DNA from 2 places in the Proteus sp. CA142267 genome. Region 2 is predicted to be linked to the other one. Evidence: predicted binding sites of a transcription regulator. Region 2 holds the regulator's gene; the other holds the start of a gene.
The links. The regulator CRP, encoded in region 2, controls carbon source genes, mostly activating them, when cyclic AMP is high. The targets are predictions, from matches to a motif close to ATGTGANNNNNNTCACAT.

Region 1 (10,582 bases), on a different contig from region 2:
ATTTCTGTCGCCAAACCTTGGTGCTCTGGTTTTAACAGACCTTTCTTCTCAGCAGTTGTTAATACACCAATACCCAAAGGTTTTGTTAAAAAGAGCTGACACCCAGCTTTAGCTTCACTATTTTTCTTCACTTTACTCACAGGCACAACACCTGTTACTGCAAGGCCAAAAATGGGTTCTGGTGCATCAATTGAGTGACCACCAGCCAGTGAAATACCTGCTTCTTGGCAAGCGGCTCGGCCGCCCTCAATCACTTCGCGCGCGATTTCAGGTGCTAGTTTATTAATAGGCCAACCTAAAATAGCAATCGCCATAATAGGTTTACCACCCATCGCGAAGATATCACTGATTGCATTTGTTGCAGCGATACGCCCAAAATCATAAGGGTTATCAACGATTGGCATAAAGAAATCAGTAGTGCTGATAATACCTGTACCATTTCCTAAATCATAAACAGCAGCATCATCTTTGGTTTCATTACCTACGAGTAAATGAGGATCATGAAATTTAGCTTGTTCGCTATGTAAAATGGTTTCTAAAACTTTTGGTGAGATCTTACAACCACAACCTGCACCATGACTATACTGTGTTAAACGAATTGCTTCAGACATAACATGCCATCCTTTTTAAAAATAAGTCACAAAATCAGTTAAGTCAGCAGGAGAAACCGTCATTGGCGCTTTCAGGGCTGGCGTGCCTAAATAAAGAAAACCAATAATCTGGTCGTGTTCACCACAGCCAAGTCCTTCTCTTACCACTGCATCATGAGTCCAAGAACCCGAACGCCAAATCCCCCCAAATCCTTGAGCAACCGCCGCCATTTGCATTGCTTGAACACTACAACCAGCAGCGACAACCTGCTCCCATTTAGGAACCTTTGGATGATCTTTCACTTTCGCAATAACAGTGATGATCAATGGGGCACGAAAAGGTGCATTTTTTGCTTTTTCTTCAACTTCTGGCCCTAAATTACCCACAACCGCAGCTTTATGCAGTAACTGGCTAAAACGCTCTATACCTTCATTTTGCATCACAACAAAATGCCAAGGCTTAAGTGCACCATGATCAGGCGCGCGCATACCGGCTTGTAAAATAGTATTGAGGGCTTCACTATCAGGGGCTGGAGTAGTCAGTCGAGAAGCTGAACGGCGGTTCAAAAGCAGTGTTAATGCATCCATTTTTATTCTCCTGTCAGCATTTTATTTTAGCAAGATCCCATTCTTATGGGGATGGACAGTTCTTATCAATTCGCAGTATAACAAACTGTTATATTACCACCATCCACAGATTTAGGCGGGAATTTTTCTAAAAATCAACTGTGTGGTTATTTAATTGTAATTTATTGTTCATAAAATGATTAATCTTGGCTTACTAAGTTAATTTAAACTTATTTTGATCCTACTTTTCTTTTTAATTCGATGAATTCCTATATTACTTTGATGCCTTTTTGTGTGAAATTATTTAGCTATTTTTACGTAAGATAAATGTTTACTTAATAACATCTTAAGCAAAAGTTATCATTAGTGGTTTCCTAAAAATCAATGACAGACATTCAATAAGAGCTATATTAGAATATTCCTTCATTGTTATTGCTATTCTCTCTATTGCTAACAACATTTTTTGTTTTAATAGTATGAGATTATGTGGATGTAGCCTGCTTACCAATAATTCTAGCATGACTGTTTAGGATTAAAATTTAGCTTTACATGATGTGGAGATAATATGAATAAAATTATGGAGTTAATCGGCGCAATATTAAAATTTAGTTGGCAAGCCATTAACTTTATCAGGAAATTAATCTTAAACGTTATTTTCTTTTTCCTTCTCTTTATGGTCATTGGTATTTTCTTAATTAGCAAAGAAGCACAAAAACCAGTGGATTATGAAGGTGCCCTTCTTGTTGATCTTAAAGGTGTGATTGTTGACCAAACTGCAACCCAAAATCCTTTAGGTGAAGTTGGTCGTGAGCTTTTAGGTGTTTCTAGTAGCCAACTTCAAGAGAATTCATTATTTGAAGTTGTCGATACGCTACGCCTAGCCTCTCAAGATCCAAAAATTAAAGGTATGGTGCTTAAACTTGATGAATTTGCAGGCGCAGATCAGCCCTCGCTAAATTATATTGGTAAAGCACTTAATGAATTTAAAAAGACAGGTAAACCGATTTTTGCAGTGAGTGGCTATTACAGTCAGCCACAATATTATCTCGCCTCTTATGCAGATAAAATTTATCTCACACCTCAGGGGGCTGTGGGTGTTTATGGTTATGGCTTTCAAAATCTCTATTACAAAACACTGTTAGAAAACTTAAAAGTCAGCACTCATATTTTCCGCGTCGGAACGTATAAATCTGCGGTTGAGCCATTAATGCGTAATGACATGTCTACAGAATCTCGAGAAGCGTCATTACGTTTAGTTAATGCACTATGGTCTACATATTTAACCCAAGTTGCAGAAAACCGTAGCATTACCACAGAAGATGTTTTCCCTGGTGCAAAAGAGATGATTGCACAGCTACGTAATGCGGATGGGGATAACGCAACTTATGCGCTAAATCGTAAATTAGTGGATTCTGTAAGCTCATACGCTCAATTTGAAGCAGATATGACAGAAACCTTTCAGTGGGATAAAGAGAACCAACAATTTAACAATATCAGCATTTATGATTATGCCGATACGCTAACCTCATCATTACCTGCAAATGATGAAGGGAATATTGCCGTAGTCGTTGTTCAAGGTGCCATTATTGATGGTGAAAGTATCCCGGGCTCTGCGGGAGGGTCAACTATTGCTAATCAAATTCGTCAAGCACGTTTAGATCCAAATATTAAGGCGCTTGTATTACGTGTAAATAGCCCTGGTGGTAGTGTTTCTGCATCAGAGCAAATACGTAGTGAAGTTGCTGCCTTTAAGCAACAGAAAAAATATGTGGTTGTTTCAATGGGTGGTTTAGCGGCATCAGGTGGGTATTGGATCTCAACCCCTGCAAGTAAGATTATTGCTAGCCCATCAACATTAACTGGCTCGATTGGTATTTTTGGCGTTATTAATACTTTCGAAAACAGCTTAGAGTCTATTGGTGTTTATACTGATGGCGTCACAACTTCACCATTAGCCGGATTATCTGTCACAAATAAACTACCTGAAGAATTTGCAGAGCTTTTACAGCTCAATATCGAAAGTGGTTATAAAACATTTCTTAATTTAGTAGCAGAATCTCGTAAAAAAACACCCGCTCAAATTGATCGTATAGCTCAAGGCCGAGTGTGGGTAGGAATAGATGCAAAGAATGTGGGTTTAGTCGATGAGTTTGGTGATTTTGATGATGCTATTGATGCTGTTGCTAAAATGGCAAAAATTGACCAACCTGTTATTGATTGGATGAAACCAGAACTAAGCCTGTCTGAGCAGATTATAATGAGCTTGTCGTCTAACGCAAAAGCACTTCTTCCTGATCCGTTACAAGCTTATATTCCTGCGCCTGTTTTAAAAGAAGTTAAAACACAGACAGAGTTTTATCGCAATATGAACGATCCGCTAAATCGCTATGCATATTGTTTATCTTGTGGTGATATTCAATAGTCTTTCTACTGATACACCTGTTCACACTGAGCAGGTGTATTTCTCTCTTTTTTCTGGCTTTTGATAGAATGATATTCTGATGAATGATTTTTGTTCGTCTATATTCAAACTATTTTTAATACAATGATTTAAAGTAAATATTAGTCAGTCTCTATTTTCTTTTTTTAGCATCCTTTCCTTTTTTTATTCTGCAAACTCCCTATAATCAGGTATTTCTCACAGCTTAATAAGAGTACTTTGTCTGATGCAAAAGAAATCAATCTACGTTGTTTATACTGGCGGTACTATTGGTATGCAACATTCTGAACATGGCTATATTCCTGTATCAGGACATTTACAACGCCAATTAGCTAAAATGCCAGAATTCCACCGTGAGGAGATGCCTGATTTCACAATCAAAGAGCACCTTCCTTTAATTGATTCTTCAAATATCACACCAGAAGATTGGCAATCCATTGCTGATGATATTAATGAAAATTATCACAACTATGACGGGTTCGTTATTCTTCATGGTACAGATACCATGGCCTTTACCGCATCAGCGCTCTCTTTTATGTTCGAGAATCTTAGCAAACCGATTATCGTTACTGGCTCTCAAATTCCTTTAGAAGCCTTACGCTCTGACGGGCAAACAAACCTATTAAATGCGCTTTACCTTGCAGCACATCACCCAATTAATGAAGTAGCGCTATTTTTTAATAACACGCTGTATCGTGGAAATCGCACAGTAAAAGCCCATGCAGATGGTTTTAACGCCTTTGCATCACCAAATAGCGCCCCACTGTTAGAAGCGGGTATTAATATTAAACAATTTAAAATTAATTCATTTCCAAAAGGAAAAGGGAAATTTACTGCACATAATATTACGCCTCAGCCGATTGGTGTTGTCACCATTTATCCAGGTCTTTCAGATGAAGTTGTTAAAAATATCCTGATGCAACCTGTAAAAGCCTTAATATTGCGCTCTTATGGTGTCGGTAATGCGCCATCGCATCCTGCTCTACTTTCAACCCTACGTGAAGCAACAGAGCGTGGCATTGTTGTTATCAACCTTACACAATGTATTTCTGGTCGAGTGAATATGGAAGGTTATGCAACAGGTCAAGCATTAGCGGAAGTGGGTGTGATCAGTGGCTTTGATATGACATTTGAAGCAACATTAACTAAACTGCATTATCTTCTTAGCCAACAATATAATTACACTGAGATCTGCCGACTAATGCAACAAAACCTTCGCGGTGAAATGACATTAGACGATAACGACTAAGTTTAATCTAAAGGTAAAATTGGTGAAAAATTCCGCACTGTTATTGGTTGATATACAAAACGATTTTTGTACTGGTGGTGCATTAGCTGTTAATGAAAGCGATATAGTAATACAAACAGCCAACCAACTTATTTATGATTTTAAGCAATCTAAAAATCCCATTATTGCTAGTTTAGATTGGCATCCAGCCGATCATCTTAGCTTTGCTGAAAATTCAGGCACTGTTGTAGGGGAAATTGGAACGCTTAATGGATTACCACAAGTGTGGTGGCCTGTGCATTGTGTACAAAATTCTTATGGCGCTGCATTTCACCCTGAATTAAACCAAGCACTGATTAATCATATTATTTACAAAGGGCAAAATCGTCTTATTGATAGTTATAGTGCCTTTTTTGATAACGACCATGAATATCAGACAGGTTTACACACTCTTTTGCAGACACTGAATATAAAACATCTTTATATTTTAGGAATTGCTACGGATTACTGTGTCAAATTTACAGTGCTAGATGCGTTGTTATTAGGGTATCAAGTTTCAGTCATTACAGACGGTTGTCGCGGTGTAAATATTCAAAATGATGATAGCGAAAAAGCGCTAGAAGAGATGCAGGCAAAAGGTGCGGTATTAATTGATTCAGTACATTGGCTTAATCGTAACAATCAATAGGTTCGTTATTTTCTTCATCTTCATAAAACAAAAAGGGGTTAATTTTAACCAATTTGATTAATAATTTCCCCTTTTTATCTCTATTCTATCCATTCAATACACGTTTTAGTCATCATCCATTGGTGTTAGTGTTGCTAAACGTTCAGATTGGAACTGAGCTTTTAATTCCTGTTTGCTCTTCATGGTAATTTGCCCATTGGTTCCCACTGTCATATGCTCAGGCGTGTGGTTATTTTTCGCCTGCCATAATAAAACAATCTGCATGCAATGTTCTTTTTGCTCATCAGTCAATGCAACGCCATCAGGCCATTTACCTAGTTCAACTGCGGTTGAAATACGTTGGTAAATTTCAGGGGTTACCATCGAAATAAGTTCATTAACTTCCATTGATTGCTCCATAAACTAAATAATCTATTGAAATGGCTGAATCGTTTTTTCTATTGTTATTATTTTGTTAATTTAACTGGATTAACCGACTTGTTTTTCGCCTGTTTCACTATTCGTAAATGAAAGAGATGCTGAATTAACACAATAACGCTCCCCTGTAGGGGCTGGGCCATCATTAAAAACATGGCCTAAATGTGCATCACATTGCTGGCAACGTATTTCAGTTCTTTTCATATTATGAGAAAAATCATCAACATAGAGAATTGCATTATCACTAACTGGTTGATAAAAGCTAGGCCAACCACATCCTGCATCAAATTTCGTCTCTGAATAAAACAAAGGAGCCGAACAACATAAGCAGTGATAAATCCCTGTTTGACGATTGTGTAATAATTTACCACTAAACGGAGGTTCTGTGCCTTGCTGTTGCGTCACATAACGTTGCATTTCGTTGAGTGTTGATAAATCAAGGTGATTGTTATTACTTGAAATATTCACTTTCTTTTCATTATCTGCCATATCGACCTCTTGCCCAGAAAAATGCTTTTTAAAACAACAGTGAATAATAACAAAGATTTAACAACAAATCTGAAAAATATAGTCTAAAATCATCAAGAGTAATCTTTAGTTTTTGAAATGTGATGAATTTCACATAACAGAGCAAAGGTAACTTCATTTATCGGCGCTGATCCCGATAATACACAGCGTAACATTTGGCTAAAACGACCAATCTTTAAGCGAAAAGTGTTTTTTTAATTGATTTTTTGCAATTATTGACACGATTCCGCTTGACGATTGGCGCGGTTTTGGTAACTTTAGAAGCAACTTTTTAATTCACTAAATTAAAGCTGGTGGAATACATATGACTATCAAAGTAGGTATTAATGGTTTTGGTCGTATCGGCCGCATCGTTTTCCGTGCTGCTCAAGAACGTTCAGATATCGAAATCGTAGGTATTAACGATCTGTTAGACGCAGACTACATGGCATACATGCTGAAATACGATTCAACTCATGGCCGTTTCAACGGTACTGTTGAAGTAAAAGATGGCCACCTCGTTGTTAATGGTAAAACCATCCGCGTAACTTCAGAAAGAGATCCAGCAAATCTGAAATGGAACGAAGTCGGTGCTGACGTTGTTGCAGAAGCAACTGGTCTGTTCTTAACTGACGAAACTGCTCGTAAACACATCCAAGCTGGCGCGAAAAAAGTTGTTCTGACTGGTCCTTCAAAAGACAGCACTCCAATGTTCGTAATGGGCGTAAACCATAAATCATACGCAGGCCAAGATATCGTTTCTAACGCATCTTGTACTACTAACTGCTTAGCGCCTTTAGCTAAAGTTATCAACGACAACTTCGGTATCGTTGAAGGTCTGATGACGACTGTTCACGCAACAACTGCAACTCAACGTACTGTTGATGGTCCATCTGCAAAAGACTGGCGTGGTGGTCGTGGTGCTTCTCAGAACATCATCCCTTCATCAACTGGTGCTGCTAAAGCTGTAGGTAAAGTTATCCCTGAACTGAATGGCAAACTGACTGGTATGTCTTTCCGTGTTCCTACTCCTAACGTTTCTGTTGTTGACCTGACTGCACGTCTGGAAAAACCAGCAACTTACGCTCAAATCTGTGACGCTATCAAAGCAGCAGCTGAAGGCGAACTGAAAGGCGTTCTGGGTTACACTGAAGATGCAGTTGTTTCAACTGACTTCAACGGCGAAGTTCTGACTTCAGTATTTGATGCTAAAGCAGGTATCGCGCTGAATGACAACTTTGTTAAATTAGTTGCTTGGTACGATAACGAAGTTGGTTATTCAAACAAAGTTCTGGATCTGATTTCTCATATCTCTAAATAATTAGAGTTTAGAAAGTCACGATTTCTTTTAGAGCCACCTTTTCGGTGGCTCTTTTATTTTCTAGCCAGTCAGTTTATTGTATTGAAATAGTCAGTGACATAAGGTCATAAGATAATGAATGAGAAAATTTTTTCTTTGCCGATTATTGAACAAATATCACCTTACTTAAGTCGTCGGCAATTAGGCGAGCTTCCTATCCTTGTTATTTCACATCCTAAAGTACGCGCAGCTATCAGCCTTCAAGGTGCACATTTAATCGCTTGGCAGCCCGCACAAGAGCATCCTGTATTTTGGGTAAGTGAAGCCTCTCTCTTCACTCCTGGTGTTGCCATTCGTGGCGGTATTCCTATTTGCTGGCCTTGGTTTGCTTCAGCTGGTACACCAAGTCATGGATTTGCACGTATTCTTCCTTGGGAATTTAGTGCTCATACAGAACAAGATGATGGTGTCCTCGTCACCATGACATTAAAAGAGAGTCAACAAACACAAAAATATTGGCCTCATCCCTTTACTGTTATTGCTCGTTTTAAATTAGGAGCAACCTGTGAGATTGAATTAGAATCTTATGGTGATTATGAAGCGACAGCTGCTCTTCACTCTTACTTTAATGTGAGTGATATCGATAATGTCTTTGTAACCGGCCTAGGAGGCCACTACATTGACACAGTGGCAGATAAAGAGGTTTACACTGATGAAACCTCATTACGCTTTAATGGACGCACTGACAGGCTTTATACGGAGCCTGATGATTTTAATCTCATTCATGATGATGGTTGGGATCGCACAATTGAAGTTCATCATTATCATCATAGTGATGTCGTGTGTTGGAACCCCGGCGCAGAGCTTGCAAGCTCAATGAAAGATATGAGTTCTGGCGGTTATCGTAAAATGGCTTGTGTAGAAACCGCACGTATCCACCAGCCATTAAAACCAGATAACGTTCATCCCGGCCGTTTATCTTTGGTAGTCCGAGTTCGTAAGAATATTGCTGAAAAATAAAGTATTGCTGGTATCTTACACAATAAAAAAGCTTCGAGTTTGAATCGAAGCTTTTTTATCATCACTGATCTCACTAAATTCTAGTCAGATCCCTGCTAATTAGAATGTGTAAGTCACACCTGTCCACACAATCGCAGTAACAGATTTATTCACCATTGGGCTGTCTTTCACTTCACTTGGTAAATGGTCAACTCGTCCCATCGCAAAGAAATTCCATTTTTCAGCAAATTTATAATTAGCGGAGATTTCAACATAAGGTCTCCAGCTATCATTTGGCGTATATTCTGCTAAACCACTGCGTTGTGATTCTGCATGACTAATTCCATAAGCATAACGGTTTTGCTTTTTGTTTTCCCAAACAACACCTGCACCCGGCTGTAAAGACCAGTTGCCGAATTCGAAAGGATATAAATAAGCCGCGTCAGCAATAATACCGTTACTTTTGCCTAACATATCACCCGATACGATTGCTCTTAAACTACCCCATGATTCGTGGTGTTTATAAGTAAAGCCCCCCATCATGGTGTCACGTCGACGATTCAGTTTTTTCATTTGCTCATCGTCACTATCGCTTGGTTTATAAGCCTGAGGATAATAGTGCAAATCGACAGAAAGTTGATCTTTAGGTGTATTCCACAGGTAATATCCCGCAGCTAGCGTTGCGAAATAGAAGTTTTCTGACTGGTAGTTAACTTGTGGTACTGGTAATAAATAATCTTTTGATTTAGCCCCTTTATAAGGAGTGACTTGCGCTAAGACTGAACCACCTATTGACCATTCGCCAGCAAATACTGCTGGTGTGCTAAGCCCTGCGATAACGGCTAAAGAAATGATAATCTTCTTATTACTCACGATGATTTTCCATATTGTCATTAATAAAGTAGCAACTAAAAACCTATTTCAGTCACAAATAACTAAAACTGGTATTATTTTACCTATAATCATTTTAATTTTGCATTAAATGTGTAGCAATCAGTGCCTGCCCTAATGCAATACCACCGTCTCCGACTGGTAACATCATAGGGGTAAGTACTTTTTTATTATTTAATTTTTTCTTAAACAGATGTTTGAGTAATGTATTATTTAACACCCCCCCCGTAAGTACAATGGTGTCAATCTGGTATTTATCTGCATATTGCAATGCAATATCACCTAAACCTTCAGCTAATAGATAATGAAATAACCATGCTTTTTCACTGACATTCAGCGCTACACTTTCCCATTGCGACCAAAAAGCAGACAAATCAAGTAAATTATTTTTCACAGGCATTAAATGCCCATAATGCTTAATTATTTCTGCCTGTTTTTCTTGATGACACGCTAATGCTGCTGTTTGTAGATAGCAAGCCGCTTCACCTTCCCAACTTATCTCTTTAGGCGCTAATCCTAATGATGCTGAAACCGCATCAAAAAAACGTCCACAAGAAGAGGCTTTAGGTGAATTTAAGCCACGCTCTACGGCCTTACTTAATATCTGCAAATCATTGCTAGGCACCATTTGGGCGATTACACTACCTTGCCAATCTTCAGAAAAAGTAGCTAAATGTGCGAACCAGTTTCGCCAAGGTTGAATCGAGGCAAGATTACCTCCGGGCATCGCAACAGCAGGAAGCCCCCCAATCCGCTCTGATTTTTGATAGTCCACCCGCAGACACTCCCCTCCCCATAGCGTGCCATCTTGTCCAAAGCCTAATCCATCAAGCGCAATACCAATGACAGCACCTTGTTGATGTGTATGACCATGTTCGGCGAGACAAGAAACAATATGTGCATGGTGATGAGAGACTTCAATAACAGGAATATTTTGCTCTAGAGCAAACTGTTT
Region 2 (10,582 bases):
AACTTTCTTATAAGCTGGCAACGATTAAAACGGATGTTGAACTCGATAAAACGTTTGATGATTTAGTGGTTAATGAGCCAAATTTAGATCAATTATTAGATATGTTCACACGTTATGAATTTAAACGTTGGATAAGTGATCTTCAGAATGGTGGCTGGTTAGCACAACGTAGTACACACAAAATCGCAGTGCCTTACACCTCCGAAGCTGTAAAATCCAAGGAAATACCTGCGTCAGCTAATTTCCCTGTTATTACACAGGAAAATTATGAAGCTGTTTTAACGCACGAAAGCTTAGCGCGATGGGTTGAACTCCTCAAAAAGGCATCAGCATTTGCATTCGATACAGAAACTGACAGCTTAAATAATATTGATGCTCGCTTAGTAGGATTGTCATTTGCTATTGAGCCGGGTAAAGCCGCTTATATTCCACTGCGTCATGAGTATTTAGATGCACCAGACCAGCTTCCGGTTAATGATGTGCTCGCGGCATTAAAACCTATTTTAGAAGATAAAAATATTCTAAAAATTGGGCAAAACTTGAAGTTTGACCGCGGTATTATGGAAAATGAAGGTATCGCATTAAACGGTATTCATTTTGATACGATGTTGGAATCTTACGTATTAAATAGCGTAGGTAATCGACATGATATGGATACGTTGGCTGAAAAACATTTAAACCATAAAACCACAACATTTGAAGAGATAGCGGGTAAAGGTAAAGGCCAACTGACTTTTAACCAAATTGAGGTTGAGCAAGCGACGTTATATGCTGCCGAAGATGCGGATATCACTTTATTACTTCATCAAGCGTTGTATCCTCAAATAGAAGCCATTGAACCTCTTAAACATGTTTACCGCGATATCGAAATGCCACTAGTTCCTGTGCTTTCTAGAATGGAACGCAAAGGGGTGTTAATTGATGCTCAAGTGTTAGCGGTTCAATCTCAAGAGATTACACAACGTTTATCTGAAATCGAAAAAGAGACATTTGCGTTAGCGGGGCAAGAGTTTAATCTCTCTTCACCTAAACAGTTACAAGAAATCTTATTTGATAAGCTGCAATTACCCGTTATCAAGAAAACCCCGAAAGGGGCACCGTCCACCAATGAAGAAGTCTTGGAAGAATTAGCTCACAGCCATGAATTACCTCGCTTAATTTTAGAGCATCGTGGCCTTGCGAAACTAAAATCAACCTATACTGATAAATTGCCATTGATGGTAAATAGTAAGACGAAGCGTGTACATACTTCATATCATCAAGCGGTAACGGCAACGGGTCGTTTATCTTCTCGCGATCCGAATCTTCAAAATATCCCAGTGAGAAATGAAGAAGGACGTAGAATTCGCCAAGCATTTATTGCGCGTGAAGGTTTTAAAATTGTAGCTGCCGACTATTCACAAATTGAATTACGGATCATGGCGCATTTATCGCAAGATAAAGGTTTGTTAGATGCCTTTGCTCAAGGTAAAGATATTCACCGTGCCACTGCATCTGAAGTATTCAGCATACCTTTAGAGGAAGTGACCTCTGAACAACGTCGTAGTGCGAAAGCGATCAACTTTGGTCTTATTTATGGTATGAGTGCATTTGGCTTATCTCAACAAATTGGTGTTGAGAGAAGAGAAGCTCAGCGTTATATGGATCTCTATTTTGAACGTTATCCGGGTGTCTTGGACTATATGGAACGCACACGTAAGCAAGCTTCTGAACAAGGCTATGTTGAAACGTTAGATGGTCGTCGTCTCTATTTACCAGAAATTAATTCAAAGAATGCTATTCGTCGTAAAGCTTCAGAGCGTGAGGCAATCAATGCCCCAATGCAAGGTACTGCTGCTGATATCATCAAAAAAGCGATGATTGCTGTGGATAACTGGATTTGCAGTGAATGCCCTGATGATGTGCATATGATTATGCAAGTGCACGATGAATTGGTATTTGAAGTGCGAGAGTCTTATTTAGAGAACGCAAATATCATGATCCACAAATTAATGGAAAGCAGTATGGAATTAGCTATTCCGTTAAAAGTTGAAGTGGGTGTCGGTAATAATTGGGATGAAGCACACTAGTTTTTAAACACTATTTTTAACTAGAAAAGGGCACAGGATTGTGCCCTTTTTTGTTTATGCTTTGCTGTTTGGAGCAAGTTCTGACTCTTCAAATTCAAGAAAGTCTTCATGCAAACCCTGGATTAATCTATCTGTTGTGGTGCCTTTGTTATCGAGTTCCATCAAAGACCAACCCACGTTACCATTCACGTCATAAAGATAGCCTTGATCAAGCATATCAATTACTTTTCCAATTATTGATTTACCATAGAAATACAGTAACTTCTTCAGTTCTTGCTCATCAAATTGGGAAGCTAGCTTTTGATATACTTCGGGTGCTTCATCAGAGTAAATATCCATTTCACTGAGATTTCCTTCAACATCACGATAGATATCGGTGAGCCCTTTTAACACAAGGAAGCGTGCAAATTGTGGAATGTTTTCTTGTAATTCACTATTTGCCCATGATTTGGGAGTTGTTGCACCGGCGGCTTTGAGTTGTTCACATAAATCCTTAAATCGACTATTTTCCATTTTTTCCTCAAGTGATTTACTGGTGAGATTTTAAATCTATTGTATAAGGGATGGAGAGAAAAACAGTGAGAATTTATCTGTATTAGGATAGAAAAAAGAAAAGCTCGGTTAATTACCGAGCTTTTTTATGTCAAAACTTATCAAAATGTGAAAAAGAGATAAGTGAATAATTAAGCAACTTGTGAGTCGATCAGTTTGCTCAATTTCTTCTGTTTTTTCTCAATACGTTGACGTTTTAACGGAGATAAATGGTCAATAAAGAGTTTGCCATCAAGATGGTCTAACTCATGCTGAATGCAGCCTGCAAACAAATCAGAGGCTTCAAGTTCAATTTCATCACCATTTCTATCCAATGCCTTAACCTTTAAGAAGCGGTAACGCTCTGTTGGGGCAAAAGAATCTGGAATAGATAGACACCCATCCATCATATCCATCACTTCATCTTCAGTACTGATAATTTCAGGATTGATAAGTGCAATCGGTTGATCTCTGTTTTCAGAAACATCAATTACAACAATGCGTTTAGATACATTAACCTGAGGTGCCGCTAAGCCAATACCTCGTTCTGCATACATGGTTTCAATCATGTCATCGATTAATGTGCGTATTTCGTCATCTACTTTTTCCACTGGTACTGCGACTCTGCGCAGACGCTCATCTGGAAAACGCAGGAGCGTTAATACAGCCATGGATACCTCATTTTATCGCTAATTACATATTTACTACGGTCTCGCGATAAGCGTATCACAAAATCATTAAGGATAAACCGCACCTTTTGTGTGATTTGTTCTATTTTTAATCATATTCACGTAAGTGATTAAAGTCTCATAATTATGTAATTAAACTACATTTATTTATGGTTTGAATACATAAACACATAGCTGAATCGTGTCTGCATGTGAAAAAAAATTACAAAAGGGCTTTTATTAACCAATAAAATAGAGTACATTATCTCTCGTAGGGTACAGAGGTAAGATGTTCTATCTTTCAGACCTTTTACTTCACGTAATCGGATTTAGCTGAATATTAGCTGCCCCAGTCGACTTTATTTCGACTGGGGCATTTTTTTGCCTAAAATTCGCTGGAGTGGGGGTTATGCGAGAAGTGAAAGGGAAAAGTGATTTCCCTTTTATCAATAGAAGAACAGAACGCTATCGTTGAGAAAAAAGAAGATAATTAAGCGTTGTCATCATTTGTAGGTTGTTCTTCTGAACCTGAAAACCATTCATTAAGTGTGTTACGTAGCTTATCAATGCCAATTTTTTTCAATGATGAAAAATATTCTACACGGATATCGCCTACTTTATTTGCCAGCTCTTCACGTACGCTCATTAACTGCTTTTTACGCGCACCTGATGCGAGTTTATCTGCTTTAGTCAGTAAAACGAGAGTAGGAAGCTCTGAGCCTACAGCCCAGTCAATCATTTGCATATCGAGATCTTTTAATGGATGACGAATATCCATTAAAATAACGACACCTTTTAGGCATTCTCTTTTTTGTAGGTATTCACCTAAAGAGCGTTGCCATTTACGTTTCATTTCTTCAGGAACTTGAGCATAGCCGTAGCCGGGTAAATCGACTAAGCGTAAACCTTCTTCAATTTGGAAAAGGTTGATTAATTGAGTACGGCCTGGCGTTTTACTGGTTCTGGCTAATCCATTTTGTTGGGTTAACGCATTTAAAGCACTGGATTTACCGGCATTAGAGCGACCCGCAAAGGCAATTTCAATTCCTGTATCTAGTGGTAAATGGCGGATATCAGGCGCACTGATAATGAAATGTGCTTTTTGGTAGTTAAATTGGGCCATTATGGTATAAACCTCTCTGAAATAATGCGGCTTTTCATGCATACTCATTTCAATTTTGCATGAAAATGAATATCTAAAATATTTATTTGCTCTATTTTGGCGCAATTTAATGACTTATAACAGTGCTTAAAAATTAAAATTTACCCTGTTATAACGTAATTAGACTTATTGAGCGTAAATAAAGGTAAATGATTGGCACTATTTACCTCAGCGAATTAGAATCGCTGCATATTAAGTAAGTTGTAGACTATTAAAGTAAAGGATCCCTGCATGTTAAAACGTTTTCTTGTCACCTTCGTTACCGCTTGCACTTTAACAACAGCGACTTTTGCAATGGCAACGGGAGAAACCTTCGTTAAATTAGTCACCTCTGAAGGCAATATTGAAATATCACTGGATAATAAAAAAGCCCCAATTACAACGAAAAATTTTATTCAGTATGTCGAAGATGGGTACTATAACGGCACCACTTTTCATCGTGTTATTCCTGGTTTTATGGTTCAAGGCGGTGGTTTTACTGCTGATTTACAGCAAAAACAAACCAGAGCGCCAATTAAAAATGAAGCCGACAATGGATTACGCAATATAAAAGGTTCTATTGCCATGGCGCGCACGTCAGATAAAAACAGTGCAACCAGCCAGTTCTTTATTAATGTGGCTGACAATGCATTTTTAGATCACGGCCAACGTGATTTTGGTTATGCCGTATTTGGTAAAGTTGTGAAAGGAATGGATGTAGTCGATAAAATTTCACAAACTCCAACTCGTAATATTGGGCCTTACCAAAATGTGCCAGTAAAAACGGTCACAATTTTATCTGCGGAAGTCGTAAAACAATAAACGCATTATTAGAATAGGATATCTACTTATTCTAATAAGATAAAATGCATATAAACCGGAATGAATGTTTTCATTCCGGGTTTTTTAGTGCGAAAAAAATATTTTTTATCCTTCTTTTTTTCGTGTGATCTCCTGCAATAAGTATTCACTACGCTATTAATCACTCTATTCATCATCAATTACCGTCATTCTTGTTATTGCGCAATAAATCAGCAGGTTTTCTTGCTTACTATTCATATTTTATACCTGTGCTATGATAATCGGCTTTGTTGTACCCAAGTCGGTTAAACAACGAACTATTTTGGCAAATCTACACTCGCTTTAAAATAGTAATAAAATAGATAATGATAAGAAAATCAGTCGGATAGGCTAATATGCTGTTACTTATTGATAATTACGACTCGTTTACTTACAACCTCTATCAGTATTTCTGTGAATTGGGTGCTGAGGTTGTTGTTAAGCGTAACGATGAGATCGGACTTAAAGAGATAGAAAAGATGATGCCAGCACATCTTGTTATCTCGCCAGGACCTTGTACTCCTGATGAAGCAGGTATCTCTCTTGAGGTTATACAGCGGTTTGCCGGTGAAATTCCTATTCTTGGGGTTTGTCTTGGACATCAAGCGATAGGGCAAGCTTTTGGTGCATCGGTTATCAGAGCACGAGAAGTGATGCATGGTAAAAATTCATTAATACATCATAATCAACAAGGTGTTTTTAAGGGACTTAATCGACCTTTAAGTGTGACGCGTTACCACTCTTTGGTGATTGATGCGACAACATTACCAGTACCTTTTGAAGTGACGGCATGGAGCCAACATGATGGAAATGTTGATGAAATTATGGGAATTCGCCATCGTACACTGCCAATTGAAGGGGTTCAATTTCACCCGGAAAGTATTTTAAGTGAACAAGGACATGAGCTATTAAATAATTTCCTTAAATATTAAATGGATAGCATTTAAATAGCGAAATAACGTCTTTTTATACAAAACCACATTTGATTTTTTATTCATATTTAGTGATTATATTTTCATATTGAATATGGGTAACGATCAGGTGGGGTAATGACAAATCAAAGCATCAATAGGGCAACATACGATCAAGTAATGTTGCCAATTTATTCACCCGCAGAATTTATTCCTGTCAAAGGGATGGGTAGCCGTGTTTGGGATCAGCAAGGAAAATCGTATATCGATTTTGCTGGTGGTATTGCGGTTTTAGCACTAGGGCATGCTCATCCAGCTCTAAATCAAGCCTTGAAAGAACAAAGTGAGCAACTTTGGCACGTCAGTAATATTTTTACGAATGAACCTGCATTACGTTTAGCACAAAAATTAATAGATAACACATTTGCAGAACGTGTCTTTTTTGCCAATTCGGGTGCAGAAGCAAATGAAGCCGCATTTAAATTGGCTCGCCATTATGCCATTACTCGCCATAGCCCTTATAAAACTAAAATTATTGCCTTTCACAATGCATTTCATGGCAGAACGCTGTTTACAGTATCGGTTGGTGGACAACCTAAATATGCGGATGGTTTTGGTCCTAAGCCTGCCGATATCGTGCATGTACCGTTTAATGATTTAGATGCTGTTAAAGCGGTTATGGATGACCACACTTGTGCCGTTGTTTTAGAGCCAGTTCAAGGTGAAGGTGGCGTAACAGCGGCAACACCTGAGTTTATGAGAGGGCTACGTCGGTTGTGTGATAAGCATCAAGCTCTGCTTGTTCTTGATGAAGTACAAACAGGTATGGGGCGTACAGGTAAACTGTTTGCCTATATGAACTATGATGTGACACCAGACATTATTACAACCGCCAAAGCGCTGGGAAGCGGTTTTCCACTCAGTGCGATGTTAACAACATATGAGATAGCTTCCGCAATGGGTGTTGGAACGCATGGTACAACCTATGGTGGCAATCCATTAGCTTGTGCAGTGGGTAATGTCGCATTTGATTTAATTAATACACCAGAGGTACTTGAGGGTGTAGAAAAGCGCTATCAATGGATTGTGGATGAACTGGCGGCAATCAATCAAACGTACCAGGTCTTTTCGCAAATCCGTGGACAAGGTTTGTTGATAGGAGCGCAATTAGCGCCACAATATGAAGGTAAAGCCAAAGAGTTACTCGGTCTTGCTGCTAAACATGGCTTAATGATGTTAAACGCAGGGGCTGATGTGATGCGTTTTACACCGTCGTTAATTATTACTCAAGAAGAACTGCAAGAAGGAATGGTGGCATTGAAAGCGGCTATTGCAGAATTTGTAAAAGGATAGTATCAACTGAAAACCCCATCAACGAGGATGGGGTTTAACAAAAAGTATATCAATAGCCCTGTTATGGGCTATTGTTTGTTTCGAGCGGGAAAACTTAGCGAGTCCCGTAAACGACGATAGTTTTACCGTGTGCGGAGATCAAGTTTTGATCTTCCAGCATTTTCAGAATACGGCCTACAGTTTCGCGTGAACAACCAACGATTTGACCAATTTCCTGACGTGTAATTTTAATTTGCATGCCATCAGGATGCGTCATTGCATCGGGTTGTTTTGCTAAGTTTAATAAGGTTTGTGCAATACGGCCTGTTACATCAAGGAAAGCAAGGTTACCTACTTTTTCTGATGTTGTTTGTAATCTGTTCGCCATTTGAGCAGAAAGGCGCATCAGAATATCAGGGTTAACCTGAATTAATTGGCGGAATTTTTTATAGGAAATTTCTGCTACTTCACAGGCTGTTTTTGCTCGAACCCATGCACTACGTTCTTGATCTTCTTCAAATAATCCAAGTTCACCGATGAAATCCCCCTGATTTAGGTAGGAGAGGATCATTTCTTTTCCTTCTTCATCTTTAATAAGAACAGCCACGGAACCTTTAACAATATAATAAAGTGTTTCCGCTTTCTCACCTTGGTGGATCAGCGTGCTCTTGGATGGATATTTGTGAATATGGCAGTGTGACAAAAACCATTCAAGAGTCGGGTCTGTTTGCGGCTTGCCGAGAACCATTCGCGTTATCCTCTGTACGTTAAATGCAGCCTTTCAAAACGGATAGGTTCCCTTTTGAGACAGCGTGCTTAAAAATCCTATCTTTACCTATTAACTTCCTGAGAACACGGTAAGTTAATATGGAGTAGATTATAATAAATGAGAAAATAATGCATTGATCTTAACCACTATCATCAAGCAGATATTGTTTTTAACACAATTAGTGCATTAAGTCTCGTTTTACGCAGTCAGCATAATAAACCTATTTGCTAATTGCTAGTTGAATTATGAGAATGTACTCTTTTAGTTTCTGTCATCTTTAGGGGGAAAATAAATGGAAGCACGAGTTAAGTGGGTTGAAGATTTATCTTTTGTCGGTGAATCTTCATCAGGCCATCAAATTATGATGGATGGGAATTCGGGTGATAAAGCCCCAAGCCCAATGGAAATGGTATTAATTGCTGCGGGTGGATGTAGCGCTATTGATGTCGTAAGCATTTTACGTAAAGGTCGTCACCAAGTGACTGATTGTGAAGTGAAATTAACATCAGAGCGACGCGAAGAAGCCCCTCGTTTATTTACTGATATCAATTTACATTTTATTGTTTCAGGTAAAGAATTAACGGATAAAATTGTAGAACGAGCAGTTCAATTATCCGCAGAAAAATATTGTTCTGTTTCTTTAATGTTAGGAAAAGCAGCCAATATTACGCATTCATTTGAAATAAAAGATATTGACTAATTTTGATATTTTAAAATAAAGTTTAATTTGAAAAATAATATCCCATTAATTAAGGGATATTATTTTTATAGAGACAAATTTTATTTTGGTTAACTTATCTTTTCGCCATTTAATAATTTTTTGACTAATGGTGCCATAATTAATTCCATCGCTAATCCCAATTTCCCGCCCGGTACAACAATAGTGTTTATTGTTGACATAAACGAGCCATGTAACATCGCAAGTAAATAGGGAAAATCAATATCAGTTAAGCCACGAAAACGAATAACAATAAAGCTTTCATCAAGAGTGGGAATTGCTTTGGCAGAAAAAGGGTTCGAAGTATCAACGGTCGGAACGCGTTGGAAGTTAATGTGAGTGCGTGAAAATTGAGGAATAATGTAGCTAATATAATCATCCATTGAGCGTACAACTGAATCTCTTACCGCCTCTTGTGAGTGCCCCCTTTCTGTCGTGTCTCGGATAAGCTTTTGTATCCACTCTAGGTTGACGATAGGAACAACACCGACCAATAAATCAACATGTTGAGCGACATCATGTTCGTTGGTAACAACGCCGCCGTGCAATCCTTCATAAAAGAGAACATCAGTATTACTAGCTAATGGCTCCCAAGGAGTAAATGTTCCTGGTAATTGGTTGTAAGGGGTTGCTTCATCATAAGAGTGTAGATATTTGCGAGATTGCCCTTGTCCTGTATCGCTATATTGACTTAAGGTCTTACTCAGTAAGCTAAAATCATTTGCTTCAGGGCCAAAATAACTGATATGTCTACCTTGTTCTCTGGCTTTTCTTATCGCCATATCCATTTCAGGACGGGTATAGCGATGAAAACTATCTCCATCAATTAATGCAGCATTTGCATTGAGTTGTTGGAATATTTTACGAAAAGCTTGGCTTGTTGTGGTAGTTCCTGCACCACTTGAACCAGTCACTGCAATGATAGGATGCTTAATTGACATAGGTTATCCTTTTGCTAAATAAGGTTGGCCCTTATTGATGGCGATACATCGCTGACTTTGAATAACTAATCAGAGCGAAATTGCGATGCAGGCATAATATTGACGCTCTCATGAAGTTCAGACCAAACCAACACGGCCTCGCCGGATTTAAGTTGTTTTTTTACGTCGGCGACTTTTTGTTCAAGCGTTTTCTCTTGGATACCATAATCAGTACCTTCTCGTAAAACGAAACTTTCAATGAGATTGTCTAGTGTTTCAGTTGAAAGCTCGCTCCAAGGTATTATCATTTTGCTTTCTCCAAATAGGTCGCCAACCAATCAGGAATGCGGTTTTCTAGCCACATCACCGGTTTAGAGAGCTTTCCACCAACAAATCCCACATGCCCACCAAATTCTGTAAGTTGATACTCAATGTTATTGGGTAGCGTTTTGACATCAGGAATAACATCCGCAGACATAAATGGATCGTCTTTAGCATGAATGATAAGTGTCGTTTTCTTTATTTTATTTAATAAAGGCAACGCACTGCATTGGCGATAATAATCTAATGCATCTTTAAATCCGTGAATTTTAGACGTAATAAGATCGTCAAATTGACGTAGTTTTTTGATGGATTTTATCGTCAATAAGCTAATCGGTAAGGATTCTGGATAGCGAATAAGT

Region 1: the regulator CRP is predicted to act here: its motif matches at 6,537-6,554, upstream of msrB (peptide-methionine (R)-S-oxide reductase MsrB).

The regions. Positions count from the first base shown of each region.
Region 1 is NZ_QPMG01000001.1:417,825-428,406, forward strand. It holds gene selD (selenide, water dikinase SelD) at 1-611, opposite strand, end outside; gene C0T34_RS01945 (NAD(P)H nitroreductase) at 627-1,178, opposite strand; gene sppA (signal peptide peptidase SppA) at 1,723-3,579, shown strand; gene ansA (asparaginase) at 3,824-4,846, shown strand; gene pncA (bifunctional nicotinamidase/pyrazinamidase) at 4,869-5,513, shown strand; gene C0T34_RS01965 (DUF1315 family protein) at 5,619-5,900, opposite strand; gene msrB (peptide-methionine (R)-S-oxide reductase MsrB) at 5,982-6,419, opposite strand; gene gapA (glyceraldehyde-3-phosphate dehydrogenase) at 6,763-7,758, shown strand; gene C0T34_RS01985 (D-hexose-6-phosphate mutarotase) at 7,873-8,757, shown strand; gene C0T34_RS01990 (MipA/OmpV family protein) at 8,857-9,609, opposite strand; gene hypF (carbamoyltransferase HypF) at 9,704-10,582, opposite strand, start outside.
Region 2 is NZ_QPMG01000009.1:153,797-164,378, forward strand. It holds gene polA (DNA polymerase I) at 1-2,069, shown strand, start outside; gene C0T34_RS14685 (hypothetical protein) at 2,124-2,582, opposite strand; gene def (peptide deformylase) at 2,753-3,271, opposite strand; gene yihA (ribosome biogenesis GTP-binding protein YihA/YsxC) at 3,759-4,391, opposite strand; gene ppiA (peptidylprolyl isomerase A) at 4,662-5,231, shown strand; gene C0T34_RS14705 (aminodeoxychorismate synthase component II) at 5,606-6,181, shown strand; gene C0T34_RS14710 (aspartate aminotransferase family protein) at 6,299-7,513, shown strand; gene crp (cAMP-activated global transcriptional regulator CRP) at 7,608-8,240, opposite strand; gene C0T34_RS14720 (OsmC family protein) at 8,554-8,961, shown strand; gene C0T34_RS14725 (phosphoribulokinase) at 9,051-9,920, opposite strand; gene C0T34_RS14730 (YheU family protein) at 9,986-10,207, opposite strand; gene C0T34_RS14735 (hydrolase) at 10,204-10,582, opposite strand, start outside.